One region of the Mesorhizobium sp. WSM4307 genome, then DNA from elsewhere that is predicted to be linked to it. Evidence: predicted binding sites of a transcription regulator. Region 1 holds the regulator's gene; each other region holds the start of a gene.
The links. Region 1 encodes HrcA, which represses chaperone genes, less so after heat shock. Its sites were predicted from a motif close to GTTAGCACTCNCNNNNNGNGAGTGCTAAC; they were not measured.

Region 1 (5,333 bases):
GGCCCGGTCCGCTCACGCATCGTCGCCAGTTCCGCCTCAAAGGCGGCGGCAAAGCGCTCCTGGTCGACCGGCTGGTGGCGGACATGGCTGTTGAAGTCGCAATAGGGGCACTTGGCCGCGCAGAACGGCCAATGGATGTAGACGCCGAAGCCGGGGCTGCGGTCGAGCGGCATGATCATGCCAGGTCCGGTCATGCCGAGCCCAATCTAGGCAGATCCAACCGTGCTTGGGCGAATTTCTGGAAGGCGCGGGCGCGATGTGAGAGCGCCGTCGGCTGGCCGGGTTTCCAGCCGTGCTTTTCCTCAGCGCTCATCTCGCCAAACGTCTTGTCGAAGCCATTGGGCAAAAACACCGGGTCGTAACCGAAGCCGAGCTCGCCGCGCGGCGGCCAGACCAGCGTGCCTTCGGCCTCGCCGCGATAATATTCGGCCGCGCCGTCGGGAAAGGCCAGGCAAATGACGGCGACGAAGCGGCCCTTGCGCCGTTCGGCCGAGGCGGCGCCGACTTCCTGCAAAGCCACTTCGGTGCGCTGCATGGCCATGGCGAAGTCCCTGCTGCCGTCAGGGGTTTCGGCCCAGTTGGCGGTGTAGACGCCGGGCGCGCCGTCGAGGGCGTCGACGCAGAGGCCGGAATCGTCCGACAGCGCCGGCAGGCCGGTCGCCTTCGCCGCGGCCAACGCCTTGATGTAGGCGTTTTCCTCGAAGGTCGTGCCGGTCTCGTCCGGTTCAGGCAGGCCGTAGTCCTTGGCCGACTTCGCCTCGAAGCCGAACGGTCCCATCAGGTCGGCGAATTCGCGCAGCTTGCCGGCATTGTGGCTGGCGACGACGATCTTCTTGCCATCAAGTGTATGCATCAAAGGCCCCAGATTCTCGGCTCGGCGAACTCGATCGAATTGCCCGAGGGGTCGCGTATATAGAGCGAACGGCCGCCTTGCGGCCATTCGAATTCGCTTTCGATGGCGATCTTCTTCGCCTCGAGATGCGCTTTCCAAGCCACAATTTCATCCGCGCTGGCGGCAAAGCAGAGATGACCTTCGCCGACCGCGCCGTGCGGCGGCACCGGCAGCCGGGCATCCGGCGCCGGCGGGATCTTGGTTGCCTCGGCGTTGAAGATGAGCAGCACGCCCGGCCCGCAGCGAAAGAAAAGATGCCTGCCGTCGACCTTGCCGAGGAACGTGAGGCCGAGGATGTCGGTGTAGAAATGCTCGGCCGCGTTGAGATCAGTCACATAGAGCGCTGATTCCAAAATTGCATTGGGTGTCACGAGGCACCCCCCTCTGCCCTACCGGGCATCTCCCCCTCAAGGGGGGAGATCAGCAGCCTCAATCTCGCCGCCCATCTTGCAACGCCGGAGATTGGCGAAGGCCGAGATGACATCCGATCTCCCCCCTTGAGGGGGAGATGGCCGGCAGGCCAGAGGGGGGTGCCTGGGCTCGGCATCAAAAACCTACACCACCGCCATTTGCTGCAAACTCACCAGCCGCGAAATGCCTTTCTTGGCCAGGCCCATCAACTCGGCGAACTGGTCTTCCGAGAAAGGCTCGCCCTCGGCCGTGCCCTGGATCTCGACGATGCCGCCCTTGCCGGTCATGACGAAATTGGCGTCGGTGCCGGCCGCGGAATCCTCGAGATAATCGAGGTCGATGACCGGCTGGCCGTCATGGATGCCGCAGGAAATCGCCGCGACATGGTCCTTCAGCACCTTCGAGACACTGGCCATCTGCCGGGCTTCCATCCAGCGCAGGCAGTCGTACAGCGCCACCCAGCCGCCGGTGATCGAGGCGGTGCGGGTGCCGCCATCGGCCTGGATGACGTCGCAATCGACGGTGATCTGCTGCTCGCCCAGCGCCTGCAAATCGACCACGGCGCGCAGCGAGCGGCCGATCAGGCGCTGGATTTCCAGCGTGCGGCCGCCCTGCTTGCCGGCGGAGGCCTCGCGGCGCATGCGCTCGCCGGTCGAGCGCGGCAGCATGCCATATTCGGCCGTCACCCAGCCCTTGCCGGAATTGCGCATCCAGCCCGGCACCTTCTCCTCGAGGCTCGCGGTGCACAGGACATGGGTGTCGCCGAACTTCACCAGGCACGAACCTTCGGCGTGCTTGGAGACGCCGCGCTCGAAGGAGATGGCGCGCATTTCGTCGAATTGGCGTTTGGAGGGGCGCATTCAGGCTTCTTTCCCAGTCATTTTTCGGAATCGTGGCCGGCTTTTAGCCGCATGGGGGGCAGCGCGCAAAGGAAAACGGACCGGGCGATCCGATACAGAGACAGGTTGCGCCCACCCTGCCGAAGTCTATATCCTGAGGACGGAGGTTTTTGGCCGAATGACCAAGGCAATCGATCCGGGTTCGCAGCCGCTCGCACTTCAATCACTCGACATGCGCTCTCGTGACATCTTCCGGCGCATCGTCGATTCCTATCTCAGGGATGGCGAGCCCGTGGGCTCGCGCAGCCTGTCGCGCATCCTGCCGTCCTCGCTGTCGCCGGCCACCATCCGCAATGTGATGAGCGACCTCGAGCATCTCGGCCTGATCTACGCGCCGCACATTTCGGCCGGACGGCTGCCGACGCAGGCCGGCCTGCGCTTCTTCGTCGATGCCTTCATGGAACTTGGCGACCTCTCCGACGAGGAGCGCCGCACCATCGAGGCGCAGGTGCGGGCCTCAGGCTCTGGCGCGACGCTGGAGCACATGCTGACCGAGGCCAGCCAGATGCTGTCGGGCATGTCGCGCGGCGCCGGCCTGGTGCTGGCCGCCAAGAACGAGGTGGCGCTGAAGCATATCGAATTCATCCAGCTCGAGCCGACCAAGGCGCTCGCCGTGCTGGTGTCGCAAAATGGCGACGTCGAGAACCGCGTCGTCGAGCTGCCGGCGGGCATCACCGTCTCGCAGTTGCACGAGGCTTCGAATTTCCTCAATGCCCATATTCGCGGCCGTACGCTGGCGGAGGCGCGCACCGAAATCGCCCGCATCAAGGAAGAGACGAGAGCGGCCCTCGACACGCTGTCGCAGGACCTCGTCGAGAAAGGCCTGGCGGTGTGGGCGGGCGCCGAAAGCGGCCTGCCGGCACGGCTTATCGTGCGTGGCCGCGCCAACCTGCTCGAAAACGTCACCGCCCAGGCCGACATCGAGCTGCTGCGGCATCTGTTCGAGGACATGGAAACGCAGGACGGGCTGATCCAGCTGCTCGACCTCGCCGAGCAGGGATCGGGCGTGCGCATCTTCATCGGGTCGGAAAACAAGCTGTTTTCGCTGTCGGGCTCGTCGCTGGTTGTCGCGCCCTATCGCGACAAGGACGCCCGCGTCGTCGGCGCGCTCGGGGTCATCGGCCCGACCCGGCTGAACTACGCCCGCATCGTGCCGATGGTCGATTATACGGCGCAGTTGATATCGCGCATGTTGCGCTAAGGTGTGGATGTTCGGGTGATGCGTACGACCAGTACGCTCCGGTTCTCGGTATCGACCATTTTCGGCTCGGCCTGACCTGAAGCTCTGCACCTTAGTGCCAAAATCGAAACGGGCAGCAAGGAGAAAAAGAATGGCGCTCGAAGAACTCAAGGCCCGGATCAGCCTGCTGCTCGAGGAAATGGTCAACCAGCCGGAAGACCAGCACGAAATCCAGGAACAATTGCGCGAGAAATTGCGGGAAATGCGCGCCATGGGCCTGCCGCTGCCGGCCGATCTCGTCGCGCTGGAAAAACGCCTCGACGACGATTTTTACGCGGCCGGGACATAAAGCCGGACTTTCGCTTCCTCATCAGGTCGAGTGAGGCGGAACCCGGAGACAAGCCGGCCGTTGGTTTCCTTCGCGACCAGATGGAGGACAAGATGATCCGATTGGCCGGACTGGTGATCCCCGCCCTCTTTCTCACAGGCGCGGCATTCGCCCAGCAGGCCGACCAGCCGGTGCTGAAGGGTGCGGCCGCCTTTGGCGACTGGCGTGCCGACAGACCGGGCGTGCGCCGCCTGATCAAGCCGGAAGACCTGCCGAAGCCTTACGTCACCAAGTCGGTGTCGAACAGCGCCGGCCTTGCCGACATGCCGACGGGCGCGAAGCCGCAATTGCCGCCGGGTTTTTCGGCCGAACTGATCGCCTCCGGCATCGAAAATCCGCGCGCCGTGCGCGTCGCACCTAATGGCGACCTGTTCGTCGCCGACAGCGAAGCCAACCAGATCCGCGTCTATCGCCTGGCCAAGGACAGCGCCAAGCCCGCCGAGGACCGCATTTTCGCCGGCAATCTCAACCAGCCCTATGGCATTGCCTTCTATCCGCCGGGCGATGATCCGCAATGGGTATATGTCGCCAACAGCGACAGCATCGTGCGCTTTGCCTACCGCGGTGGCGACCTGAAGGCATCCGGCGAACCGGAAATCATCGTCGCCAACATTCCCTCGAACCATCACTGGACCCGCGACATCGTCTTTTCGCCGGATGGCAAGACGCTCTATCTGTCGGTCGGCTCCGGTTCGAACGTCGCCGAGGACATGGGCAAGGCGCCGGATGGCGGCCTCGACGCGTGGGTGACATCGCAGCCGCTCGGCGCAAGCTGGGGCTCCGAAGAGGGGCGCGCCGACGTGCAAGCCTTCGATCCGGACGGCAAGAACGGCCGCATCGTCGCCACCGGCCTGCGCAACTGCTCGGGCATGACCATCCAGCCGGCGACCGGGGCGCTGTGGTGCGTCGTCAACGAGCGCGACGCGCTGGGCGACAATGTGCCGTTCGAATACGCCACCTCGGTCAAGGACGGCGCGTATTATGGCTGGCCCTGGTACTATATCGGCAACCACGAGGACCCGCGTCACAAGGGCGCGCGGCCCGACCTCGCCGGCAAGGCAACCATTCCCGATGTGCTGATGCAGGCGCATTCGGCGCCGCTCAACATCACCTTTTACGACCGCAAGGACCTGCCCGCCGACAGCGGTTTTCCCAAGGAATACCGGGGGGATGCCTTCGTCGCCCTGCACGGTTCGTGGAATCGCGGCAACAGGACCGGCTACAAGGTCGTCCGCCTGCTGTTCAAGGGTGGCAAGCCGACCGGCGAATATGAGGACTTCATGACCGGCTTCGTCGTCTCCAACGGCGAGGTCTGGGGCCGGCCGGTCGGCGTGGCGGTGGCCCATGACGGGGCGCTGATCATGACCGAGGACGGCAACGGTACGATCTGGCGTGTGACCTATGACGGCGGCCGTTCCTGATCCTGCTTGGACAATGCAGACCTCCTCACCCGGATTGCCAACCGAATTGCGAAGGGCAATTCGGGGCAATCCGACCTCTCCCCCCTCGGGGACAGGAGCTTGTTAGCGCCGGCGCCTTTCTCTTCTCCCCCACGGGGGTCCG
Region 2 (5,333 bases), on a different contig from region 1:
TCGATGCGCGCCTCGAACACGGTCGCCGTCATCGCGCCCAGGACCTGAACCGCCAGGCTGGCCGAGACGATCAGGCCGACTGTGCGGCCGTCAATGCCGAATTGGGCGCCAACCGGTTCCAGAAACGCCCAGACCGAGCCGAAGAACATGAAGTAACAGAAGACGCACAACAGGGCGGTAATCGAAGGAATCGTCAGCACATTGGCGAGGTTCTCGTCCTTGGGCAGAATGGCGTAATCGGTGGGGACGACGAAGGCGACGATGAGCGACAGGACGCAGACGACCGCGAGAATGAGGAAGCCGCCGGCCGATCCGGCGGCCGGGATGACATAAAGCGCCAGCAGCAGGGCAAGCGCGCATTGCGCCAGCGTCTGCATGGTGACGAAAAAGCCGCCGATGCGTTCGGCGCGCCGCGAACGGGCGATCAGCTCGGTGGCGACCGCGACAAGCCCGCCTTCGGCAAGGCCGGCCAAGGCGCGTGCCGCCATCAATGCATTGGCCCCGGCGGCATAGGCCGTCCAGACATTCGCCAGCGCCAGCAGGAGCAGCAGCACCGCACTTTTCCAGCGCATGTTGCGGGCCGATAGCAGCATCGCGACGATCGCCGAACCGATGGCAATGGCGATCATCTCGGCGGTGGCGACCAGCGCCAGTTCGTCGCCGCTGACATGGCCCTCCGTGTAGAGAGCGCCGAGCAGCACTGGCTGCAGGCCGAGAATGAGCAGGCCGACCGAGCCGATCCACAGCGCCGAGGCAAGCTGCCCGCCGGTCGGATTGCCGACCAGCCAGTCGCCGCTTCCGGCATGCGCGTCACCAGATGCCAAAGCCGCCTCCCAACGTCCCTTGTCGCACGGCAAAAAAACTGACAATCTGTCAGTATTTTAGAAACTGATACTTGATCATATTTTTTGTCAACCAGAATTTGGCAATTCGTGCGAAAGACCGGTGTATGGTGGAAGCAAGGCGAACAGCGACCGAACCGAGGCGCAAGCCCAAGCAGGAGCGCAGCCGCGAGCGCATCGATGCCATCTTGTCGACGACCATGCGGCTGATCGGCGAGAAGGGCATCGACGCCGTCACCATGAAGGAAGTCGGCGCGTTGGCGGGCGGACCAATCGCCACCGTCTATCACTACTTCCCCAACAAGTCGGCGATCCTGGCGATGCTCTATGAGCGGTTTTCGGAGGTGAGCCGCGCGCGATTGACTGATATCCTCGCCGATGTCCGCGAAGCCAAGGACGTCATCGCCGCCGCCGACCGGTTGCTTGACGACTACCTCGGCCGCGTCGCCGGCGATCCGGCCATCCAGGACCTGCAGAACGCCATCCAGGCCGACAAGGCGCTGAAGAATCTCGACATCGCCGAAACCCGGCATCAGGCCAGGATGTTCTGCGACCAGGTCACCACCTTGATCGAGCCGGGCAAGCATGAGCAGTTCGAACGCATGGTCCTGTTGATCTTCCAGCTCGCCGGTGGCGTGGTGCGCCTGGCGCTCGCGCAGGGCCAGCCGGAAGGCCGCCGGACCATCGAGGATTACCGGTCGATCATCCACACGCAGTTGCGGTTGTTTCTCTAAGCCGCAATCCGTGGAAAAAATTACCGCCTTTCGAGGCTGCCGCGCGCCTTGACTCTCGCAGGTCGGCGGCCTATTTCAGCGCCACGTTAGCACTCGCCCTTGGTGAGTGCTAACTATATGTCCGGCTTCGCCGGACGGAGGAACTGTTTCTCACCGTTCTCATTCGAGGAAGAAAAAATGGCAAAGTCGAAGTTCCGCCCGCTTCATGACCGCGTGGTCGTTCGCCGGGTCGAATCCGAATCCAAGACCGCCGGCGGGATCATCATCCCGGATACGGCCAAGGAAAAGCCGCAGGAAGGCGAGATCATCGCCGTCGGCTCCGGCGCGCGCGACGAAAGCGGCAAGCTGGTCCCCCTGGACGTCAAGGCTGGCGACCGCATCCTGTTCGGCAAGTGGTCGGGCACCGAAGTCAAGCTCAATGGCGAAGACCTTCTGATCATGAAGGAATCCGACATCATGGGCATCATCGGCTGATCATCGGCCTCACCGTCAACTGAATTCCGGGCTTTATCGCAAGCCCCTGCCAGGAGCTAAAAATGGCTGCTAAAGACGTAAAATTCTCCCGTGATGCCCGTGAGCGCATGCTGCGCGGCGTCAACATCCTCGCCGATGCGGTGAAGGTCACGCTCGGCCCCAAGGGCCGCAACGTCGTCATCGACAAGTCGTTCGGCGCCCCGCGCATCACCAAGGACGGCGTCACCGTCGCCAAGGAAATCGAGCTTGAGGACAAGTTCGAGAACATGGGCGCGCAGATGGTCCGCGAAGTTGCTTCGAAGACCAACGACATCGCCGGCGACGGCACCACGACCGCGACGGTTCTGGCGCAGTCGATCGTCCAGGAAGGCCACAAGTCGGTTGCCGCCGGCATGAACCCGATGGACCTGAAGCGCGGCATCGACCTGGCCGTCACCGAGGTCGTCGCGGCGCTCGGCAAGGCCGCCAAGAAGATCAAGACCTCCGAGGAAGTCGCCCAGGTCGGCACCATCTCGGCCAATGGTGACGAGTCGGTCGGCAAGATGATCGCGGAAGCGATGCAGAAGGTCGGCAACGAAGGCGTCATCACCGTCGAGGAAGCCAAGACCGCCGAGACCGAACTTGAAGTCGTCGAAGGCATGCAGTTCGACCGCGGCTATCTCTCGCCCTACTTCGTCACCAACGCCGACAAGATGGTCGCTGATCTCGAGGACGCCTACATCCTCCTCCACGAGAAGAAGCTCTCCAACCTGCAGGCAATGCTGCCGGTTCTCGAAGCCGTCGTGCAGACCTCCAAGCCGCTGCTCATCATCTCGGAAGACGTCGAAGGCGAGGCCCTGGCCACGCTGGTCGTCAACAAGCTGCGTGGCGGCCTGAAGATCGCCGCCGTCAAGGCTCCGGGCTTCGGTGATCGGCGCAAGGCCATGCTGGAAGACATCGCCATCCTCACCGGTGGCCAGGTCATCTCGGAAGACCTCGGCATCAAGCTTGAGAATGTCGGCCTCAACATGCTCGGCCGCGCCAAGAAGGTGTCGATCTCCAAGGAGAACACCACCATCGTCGACGGCGCCGGCAAGAAGGCCGAGATCCAGGGTCGCGTTGCCCAGATCAAGCAGCAGATCGAAGAGACCACTTCGGACTACGACAAGGAGAAGCTGCAGGAACGTCTCGCCAAGCTGGCGGGCGGCGTTGCGGTGATCCGCGTCGGCGGTGCGACGGAAGTCGAAGTCAAGGAAAAGAAGGACCGCGTTGACGATGCGCTGAACGCGACCCGCGCGGCCGTGGAAGAAGGCATCGTTGCCGGCGGTGGCGTGGCCCTGCTGCGCGCTTCGGCCAACATCAAGGCTGCCGGCGCCAATGCCGACCAGGCCGCTGGCATCAACATCGTGCGTCGCGCTCTGCAGGCTCCGGCCCGCCAGATCGCCTCTAACGCCGGTGCGGAAGCCTCGATCGTTGCCGGCAAGATCCTTGAGAACAAGGGCGCGACCTTCGGCTACAACGCCCAGACCGGCGAATATGGCGACATGATCGCCATGGGTATCGTCGATCCGGTCAAGGTTGTCCGCACGGCTCTCCAGGACGCGGCCTCGGTCGCCGGCCTGCTCGTCACCACCGAAGCCATGATCGCGGAGGCTCCGAAGAAGGAGTCGGCTGGCGGCGGCATGCCTGGCGGCATGGGCGGCGGCGGCATGGGCGGCATGGGCGGCATGGACTTCTAAGAAGTCCATAAAGCACGCCCATGAACTTACATTGCTCGAGCCCGCAAGCGGGCTCGAGTGGCGGCATGGACTTCTAATCCAAGCCACCTGGCTTATGCATACGAAAGGGCGGCAGCGATGCCGCCCTTTTTCATTGCCTCCTGCAACGGTAGCGACCATCGAGGTCTGCACCACTCGACGGGGCACTCGCTCCTTTCTTGAGCAGTTTTCCAGCAAAATCAGAGGTTTCGACTAAGCTTTGACGGCGCTAGGTGAATTTGTCAGACAATATTTTTTAACACATTCGCGATTACTAAAGGGCGGGAGCATGGCGAGGTTGCTCCGCGTACGGCGTGTCGGGTAACCATCGATGCAATTTTTCCGGCGATTTTTGCGAAACCGCGACGGCAACGTGCTGATCATCTCGGCACTGGTGATGCCGGTCCTGATCGGCATGGCCGCCCTGGTGACCGAATATGGCGCAGCCCTCGTCGAGCGCGCCGACAATCAGCGCGTGGCCGACCTGTCGGCCTATGCGGGCGCCCTCGCCTACAATGTGAACAAGTCCACCTCGCAGATGACTGCTACCGCCGTCGGCGTCGCGGTGCTCAACGGCGTTCCCGCCGCCAATGTACAGGTGAGCCTGGTCGCCTCCCCGAAAACGATCGGCGTCAACGCGGTTTCGGTGTCGATCAACACCTACAGGACGCTGTTCCTGGCACGCGTCCTGAACGATCGCCAGCAATTGCAGATCTATGCCAATTCGGTGGCCGAGCTTGGTGCGCAGCCGCAAACGCCCGGATGCATGCTCGCGCTCGACGGCACGCAGACCGGCCTGACGCTGAGCGGCGGTACCTCGATCTCGGCGCAGAAATGCACCGTCTCTTCCAACAACACGGTGACCGTCCCCTGCGGCACCAGCATTTCGGCGCTCGGCGTCAACTACAATTCCGCCGCTGCCCCGAGCCAGCCTTGCAACGGCATCACCGGCCCAGGCGGGGCGACCGCGGTGATCACCAAGAAATCCACCCCCGACCCGCTGGCCGGCAATGCCGCGGTCACGGCCGCCGTGGCCCGTATTGCAACGGTTGCGGCGCTTTCGACGACAGCCGCGCCAACAGCGCCAACCACTCCCAACGGCAACAACATCGACTTCGGCTGGAACACAGGCCCCACCCAAGGCCAGGCGAACGCGCTCGGCTGCACCGCCAGCTGGGCATCGTCGTCATCGACCTGGACGCTGGACTGCGGCGGCAAAACCACGGTCAACCTGGGCACCGTCACCATCGGCGGCGGCATCAACCTCAACTTCGCTACAAGCGGCGCGGCAACGACAGTTTACAATATCGCCGGCGATCTCACGACCAGTGCCACCACCAATTTCGGGCCAGGCACCTACAACTTCGCCAAGACCCTCACCACGGCCGGAACCACGACGTTCGGGGCCGGCACCTACAATTTCGGCAAGCAGGTGACCGCCGCCGGCACGACGACCTTTGGCGCCGGCACGTTCAACTTCGCCAAGGGGCTGACCACCGGCTACGGCACCACCACCTTCGGCGCCGGCACCTTCAAGATCGGCCGCA
Region 3 (5,333 bases), on a different contig from region 1:
GCGCCTGGATGGTGGCCTTGGTGCCGGCGCCGTCGACAATCGTGGTGGTGTCCTTGTCGATCAGCACGCGCTTGGCGCGGCCGAGCATCTCGACGGTGACGTTGTCGAGCTTGATGCCGAGATCCTCGGAAATCATCTGGCCTGCGGTCAGCACCGCAATGTCTTCCAGCATCGCCTTGCGGCGATCGCCGAAGCCCGGGGCCTTGACGGCCGCGACCTTGAGGCCGCCGCGCAGTTTGTTGACGACCAGCGTGGCCAGCGCCTCGCCCTCGACGTCCTCGGAGATGATCAGCAGCGGCCTGCCGCCCTGCACCACCGCTTCGAGGATCGGCAGCATAGCCTGCAGATTGCCGAGCTTCTTCTCGTGGATGAGCACATAGGGCTCTTCCAGCTCGACACGCATCTTGTCGGCATTGGTGACGAAATACGGGCTGAGATAGCCGCGGTCGAACTGCATGCCCTCGACGACATCGAGTTCGGTTTCGGCGGTCTTGGCTTCCTCGACGGTGATGACGCCGTCATTGCCGACCTTGTCCATCGCCTTGGCGATCATCTCGCCGACGGTTACATCGCCATTGGCGGCGATGGTACCGACCTGCGCGATCTCGGCCGACGACTTGACCTTCTTCGCCTTGGCCTTGATCTCGACGACAACGGCGGCGACCGCCTGGTCTATGCCGCGCTTCAAGTCCATCGGGTTCATGCCGGCGGCAACCAGCTTGGCGCCTTCGCGCAGGATCGAGGCGGCGAGCAAGGTGGCGGTGGTGGTGCCGTCACCGGCGAGGTCGTTGGTCTTCGAGGCCACTTCCCGCACCATCTGCGCGCCCATGTTCTCGAACTTGTCGGCAAGCTCGATTTCCTTGGCGACGGTGACGCCGTCCTTGGTGATGCGCGGCGCGCCATAGGCCTTGTCGATGATGACGTTGCGGCCCTTGGGGCCGAGCGTGACCTTCACCGCATTGGTGAGGATCTCGACGCCGCGCAGCATGCGGTCACGCGCGTCGGTGGCGAATTTGATTTCCTTGGCAGACATTTTTTCAATCCCGTTCGAATTTGGAGTGGACGAACCCCGCGCGGAAGGCGCGGCGCTCCAGTCAGGCGGCCTTCTTGGCTTCGACGCTCTTCTCGATGACGCCCATAATGTCGGCTTCCTTCATGATCAGAAGGTCCTCGCCGTCGATCTTGACCTCGGTGCCCGACCATTTGCCGAACAGGATCAGATCGCCGGCCTTGACGTCAAGCGGCACAAGCGCGCCGTTTTCGTCGCGTGCGCCGGGGCCGACGGCGATGATTTCGCCTTCCTGCGGTTTTTCCTTGGCATTGTCGGGAATGATGATGCCGCCCTTGGATTTGGTATCGCCTTCGGCGCGCCGGATAACGACGCGGTCGTGGAGTGGCCGAAACTTCATGAAAACTTCTTTCTGGGGCCGGCTTAGGCGGCCGCGCCCTTCCTATAGGCGCTTTGGCACTCGATAGATAGGAGTGCCAAAAATTATTCGCAGGGCGATTAAATATTGAAAAGTATTATTTCGGCCTGCCGTTTCGTGATATCCGGAGGCGGTCAAATAATTCAAAAAATTGAATTTTGCCGGTCGGATGCCTATTTATCGGACAAGTTCATTTTCTCGATTCCAGCCCCAAGGAGATTTATGCGATGACTGACGGCAATCAGACGATCATGGAAAAAGCTGAAGCCCGCTTCGTCGACAAGCAGAAGAAGACGGCGGAGCGCAACAAGGCAACCGCCGAGTACATGTCCGAGGCGCGGGCCAGGGAGATCAAGACCGCAAAGCTCAGGACATTGCGCCTGGCCAAGGAAGAGGCGGATCGCGTCGCCGAAGCCCTGAACCCGACGCCGAAGAAGAAGCGGGCGACCAAGAAGGCCGCCGCAACGGAGGCAAAAACATGAGCCTGACCTTCCCCAACCGCAGCCGCAGCTATGACGAAGCCGGCAAGCGCATCCGCTTCGTCGGCCATGACGGCATGTTCCAGATTTCCTTCTCGGTTGCCGTCGATGCGATGAGCAAGATCCAGCCGCGAACCAGCGCCGATGAAGCGGGCTACCTCGCAACGTTCGACACCGAGAGCAGCGTCATCCGCGATGTTGCGTCGAAGGCCTACGGCCGTACGCGCAAGAGCATGTATGTGCTGACATCCGACGACTTCGGCTGATCAGCCGAGGTCCATGTCCTCGATCATCGTCCGTATCTTCGCGGCTTTTTCGAAATGGTCGAGGCGGTGGGTCCTGATCCACCATTCCGCTGCTTCCATCAGCAGTTCGGGGTCGTCATTCCTGTTGGCGAAAAACGCGTAGAACGACAGGCCGACGGCGGGCCCTTTCTCGGAAATCTTGCGGTCGCAGACCTCCAGTATCTTTTGCCTCAGGCTCGCTCTCACGGGAATCCTTCTTGTTTTGGTGTTGCGGGCCTTGGCCCACCCCGGAACGTTCAACCCTTGCGCTCCGCCCTCTCCTGATGTCGCCTACATTCATCTGCACGACCATGTCCTCGGCCTCGCGCGGGCTCATGCCGACCATCATCTCTTGCCTGATCACGCCTGGCTGGCCAGTCAAGACATCGACGATGGCCCAGATCTGCGGCAGATCCATGCGCAGTGTGCCAGAAGGTCGGGCACAGATTCTCGGCTGTAGGGTTTTTGGAGGCCTCGCCTCGGGATCGAACCGAGGCTTCAGAGATTTGCCGTCTCCAGCGTAGCCGCTCCGCCACGAGGCCATGGCAACCGAACTAACGGGGAAATGCTTGCGGAAACGTTAAGGCCCAACGGCCGTTCTGTCGGTACTTTGGAAAATGTCGCCTGGCGTCGCTCTTCGGCAGACCCTTGCGGCGAAGCGATCACGGACGTCAACTTTCCCCTTGAACGATCTCCCGATCTGGCTTAGCCTCGACTTGAGAAAAGGTTTTTCCAAACAGTTCCGATCGGGCTCGGCCATTGGCCGGGCCATGCTCCGGCCTGTAAGAGAAAACCTTTTCCCAACTCAGGATTCTCGATGGCATCGGACGATCAGCCTGTTCCGGTTTTCCCCAAGCCCGTCACCTTGCGTGACGTGGCGGCGCGGGCCGGCGTCAGCGTCGCCACGGCCTCGAAGGCGCTCAACGACCAGGGGCGCATGACCGCCGAGACGCGCGAGCGCATCCGCGAGACGGCGCGGAGCCTGGGCTTCCGGCCCAACAGCCTGGCGCAGAGCCTGCTCAGACGCCGCTCCTTCACCGTCGGCCTGCTCACCAACGATACTTATGGCCGCTTCTCGCTGCCGCTGATGTCGGGCATTTCGGACGCGCTGGTCGACAATGGCGTCTCGGTGTTCCTGTGCAATGTCGAGGAGGATCCGCGGCTGGGCCAGTTGCATGTCGAGGCCATGCTCGACAAGCGCGTCGACGGCATCATCGCCACCGGCAAGCGCATCGACCGCCATCTGCCCGTCGATCTCGCCAATCTGCGCATCCCGGTGATCTATGCCTTTACCCAGCCCGATCCCGACGCCGTCGCCTTCGTCTCGGACGATGCCGGCGGCGCGCGGCTGGCGGTCGAACATTTCTGCCGGCTTGGGCGCAGGCGCATCGCCCATGTCAGCGGGCCGGCGAGCTTTGCCGTGGTGCACGCCCGCGCCCAGGCCTATCGCGACGTGCTCGCCGAAAACGGGCTGCCGGTCACCGCGCCGCTGCTCGGCGCCTGGTCGGAAGCCTGGGGGCATGAAGCGGTGGCGCAATTGTTCGACGGCAAGAGCGAACGGCCCGACGCCGTTTTTTGCGGCAACGACCAGATCGCGCGCGGTGTCATCGATGCCTTGCGCGAGCGCGGCCTCGACGTTCCAGGCGATGTCGGCGTCATCGGTTTCGACAATTGGGAGATCGTCGCCGAAGCGACGCGTCCGCCGCTGACCTCGGTCGACATGAACCTGGTCGCCCTCGGGCGCGAGGCCGGGCTGACCCTGCTTTCCCTGGTCGGCGGTCAGCCCGCCGCGCCGGGCATTCGAAAACTGCCGTGCCGGCTGGTGGTGCGTCAGTCCTGTGGCCGCCCACCGGACGGCTGAAAACGCAGCGCCGCGTGACCGCGCCAAGCCGCGCACCGCGGCCAACCCTTGGAGGAGGAGAACATGAGGAACGTGATTGCCAAACTGGCCCTGGCCGCTGCCGTACTGGGCGGTGGTCTCGGCGCTGCCGCCGCCGACACCGCCAACATCTGGGTGCGCGCCGACGGCTCGAATTTCATGCCGCGCATCGTCGATGCCTACAACAAGGCGCATAAGGACCAGATCAAGCTCGACATCATCCCCAATGCCGAGATCATCCCGAAATATGGCGCCGCCGCCGCCGGCGGGACAGCGCCCGACGCGCTGTCGCTCGACCTGATCTACACCCCTTCATTCGCCGCCGCCGGGCAGTTGGAGGACATCACCGACTGGGCCAAGTCCCTGCCCTATTTCGCCAGCCTGTCGCCGGCGCATGTCAAGACCGGCACCTACAAGGACCACATTTACGGCCTGCCTTTCTCGGCCGACGCCTCGGTGCTGATCTGGAACAAGAAGCTGTTCAAGCAGGCCGGCCTCGACCCTGAAAAAGGCCCCGCCAACTGGGCCGAAATCGCCGCCGACGCCGAGAAGGTCAACGCGCTTGGCGGCAACATCAAGGGCTTCTACTTCTCCGGCAATTGCGGCGGCTGCAACATCTTCACCTTCACCCCGCTGATCTGGGCCTCGGGCGGCGACATCCTCAGCGAAGACGGCTCCAAGGCGACGCTGGACAGCCCGCAATTGCGCGGCGCCATCGATCTCTACCGCTCGATGGTCAAGAAGGACCTGGTGCCGGCAGGCGCGCAGACCGACACCGGCGCCAACTTCTTTGCCGCCTTCGCCGCCGGCAATATCGGCATCTCGCCCTCCGGCGCCTTCGCCATCGGCGCGCTCAACACCCAGTATCCCAATGTCGATTACGGCGTCACCTTCCTTCCGGGCAAGGATGGCGGCTGGTCGTCCTTTGCCGGCGGCGACAATTTCGTCGTCACCAAGGGCACCAAGAAGCTCGCCGTGGTGAAGGAGTTCCTGGATTTCGCCTATTCGCTGGAAGGCCAGACCATCCTCGCCAAATATGGCAGCCTGCCGGTGCGCGGCGACATCGCCAAGGACGCGCTGAAGGATCTCGATCCGCGCTACCAGGTCGCCGCCGAGGCCATGGCCAAGGGCAAGACGCCCTATTCGGTGGTGTTCAACGACCTGATCAACTCCGCCAACGGCCCCTGGACGCAGATGATCAACGAGGTCTTCTTCGGCGACGATGTCGATGGCGCCATCGCCAACGCACAGGAGACCATGCAGT

Region 2: groES (co-chaperone GroES) is a predicted target of HrcA. The motif match lies at 1,662-1,690, and genes of this name have one in related genera.
Region 3: FJV83_RS27030 (co-chaperone GroES) is a predicted target of HrcA. The motif match lies at 1,462-1,490, and genes of this name have one in related genera.

What each region holds. Positions count from the first base shown of each region.
Region 1 covers NZ_VFTB01000006.1:48,404-53,736, reverse strand. Annotated here, with positions in the region: gene hemW (radical SAM family heme chaperone HemW) at 1-194, opposite strand, end outside; gene rdgB (RdgB/HAM1 family non-canonical purine NTP pyrophosphatase) at 191-853, opposite strand; gene FJV83_RS15520 (VOC family protein) at 853-1,263, opposite strand; gene rph (ribonuclease PH) at 1,447-2,163, opposite strand; gene hrcA (heat-inducible transcriptional repressor HrcA) at 2,321-3,403, shown strand; gene FJV83_RS15500 (hypothetical protein) at 3,534-3,731, shown strand; gene FJV83_RS15495 (sorbosone dehydrogenase family protein) at 3,824-5,191, shown strand.
Region 2 covers NZ_VFTB01000002.1:270,179-275,511, reverse strand. Annotated here, with positions in the region: gene FJV83_RS04985 (MFS transporter) at 1-824, opposite strand, end outside; gene FJV83_RS04980 (TetR/AcrR family transcriptional regulator) at 950-1,576, shown strand; gene groES (co-chaperone GroES) at 1,754-2,050, shown strand; gene groL (chaperonin GroEL) at 2,113-3,768, shown strand; gene FJV83_RS04965 (TadE/TadG family type IV pilus assembly protein) at 4,118-5,333, shown strand, end outside.
Region 3 covers NZ_VFTB01000012.1:64-5,396, reverse strand. Annotated here, with positions in the region: gene groL (chaperonin GroEL) at 1-1,033, opposite strand, end outside; gene FJV83_RS27030 (co-chaperone GroES) at 1,095-1,409, opposite strand; gene FJV83_RS27025 (hypothetical protein) at 1,655-1,909, shown strand; gene FJV83_RS27020 (DUF1488 domain-containing protein) at 1,906-2,172, shown strand; gene FJV83_RS27015 (DUF6500 family protein) at 2,173-2,397, opposite strand; gene FJV83_RS27005 (LacI family DNA-binding transcriptional regulator) at 3,008-4,051, shown strand; gene FJV83_RS27000 (sugar ABC transporter substrate-binding protein) at 4,115-5,333, shown strand, end outside.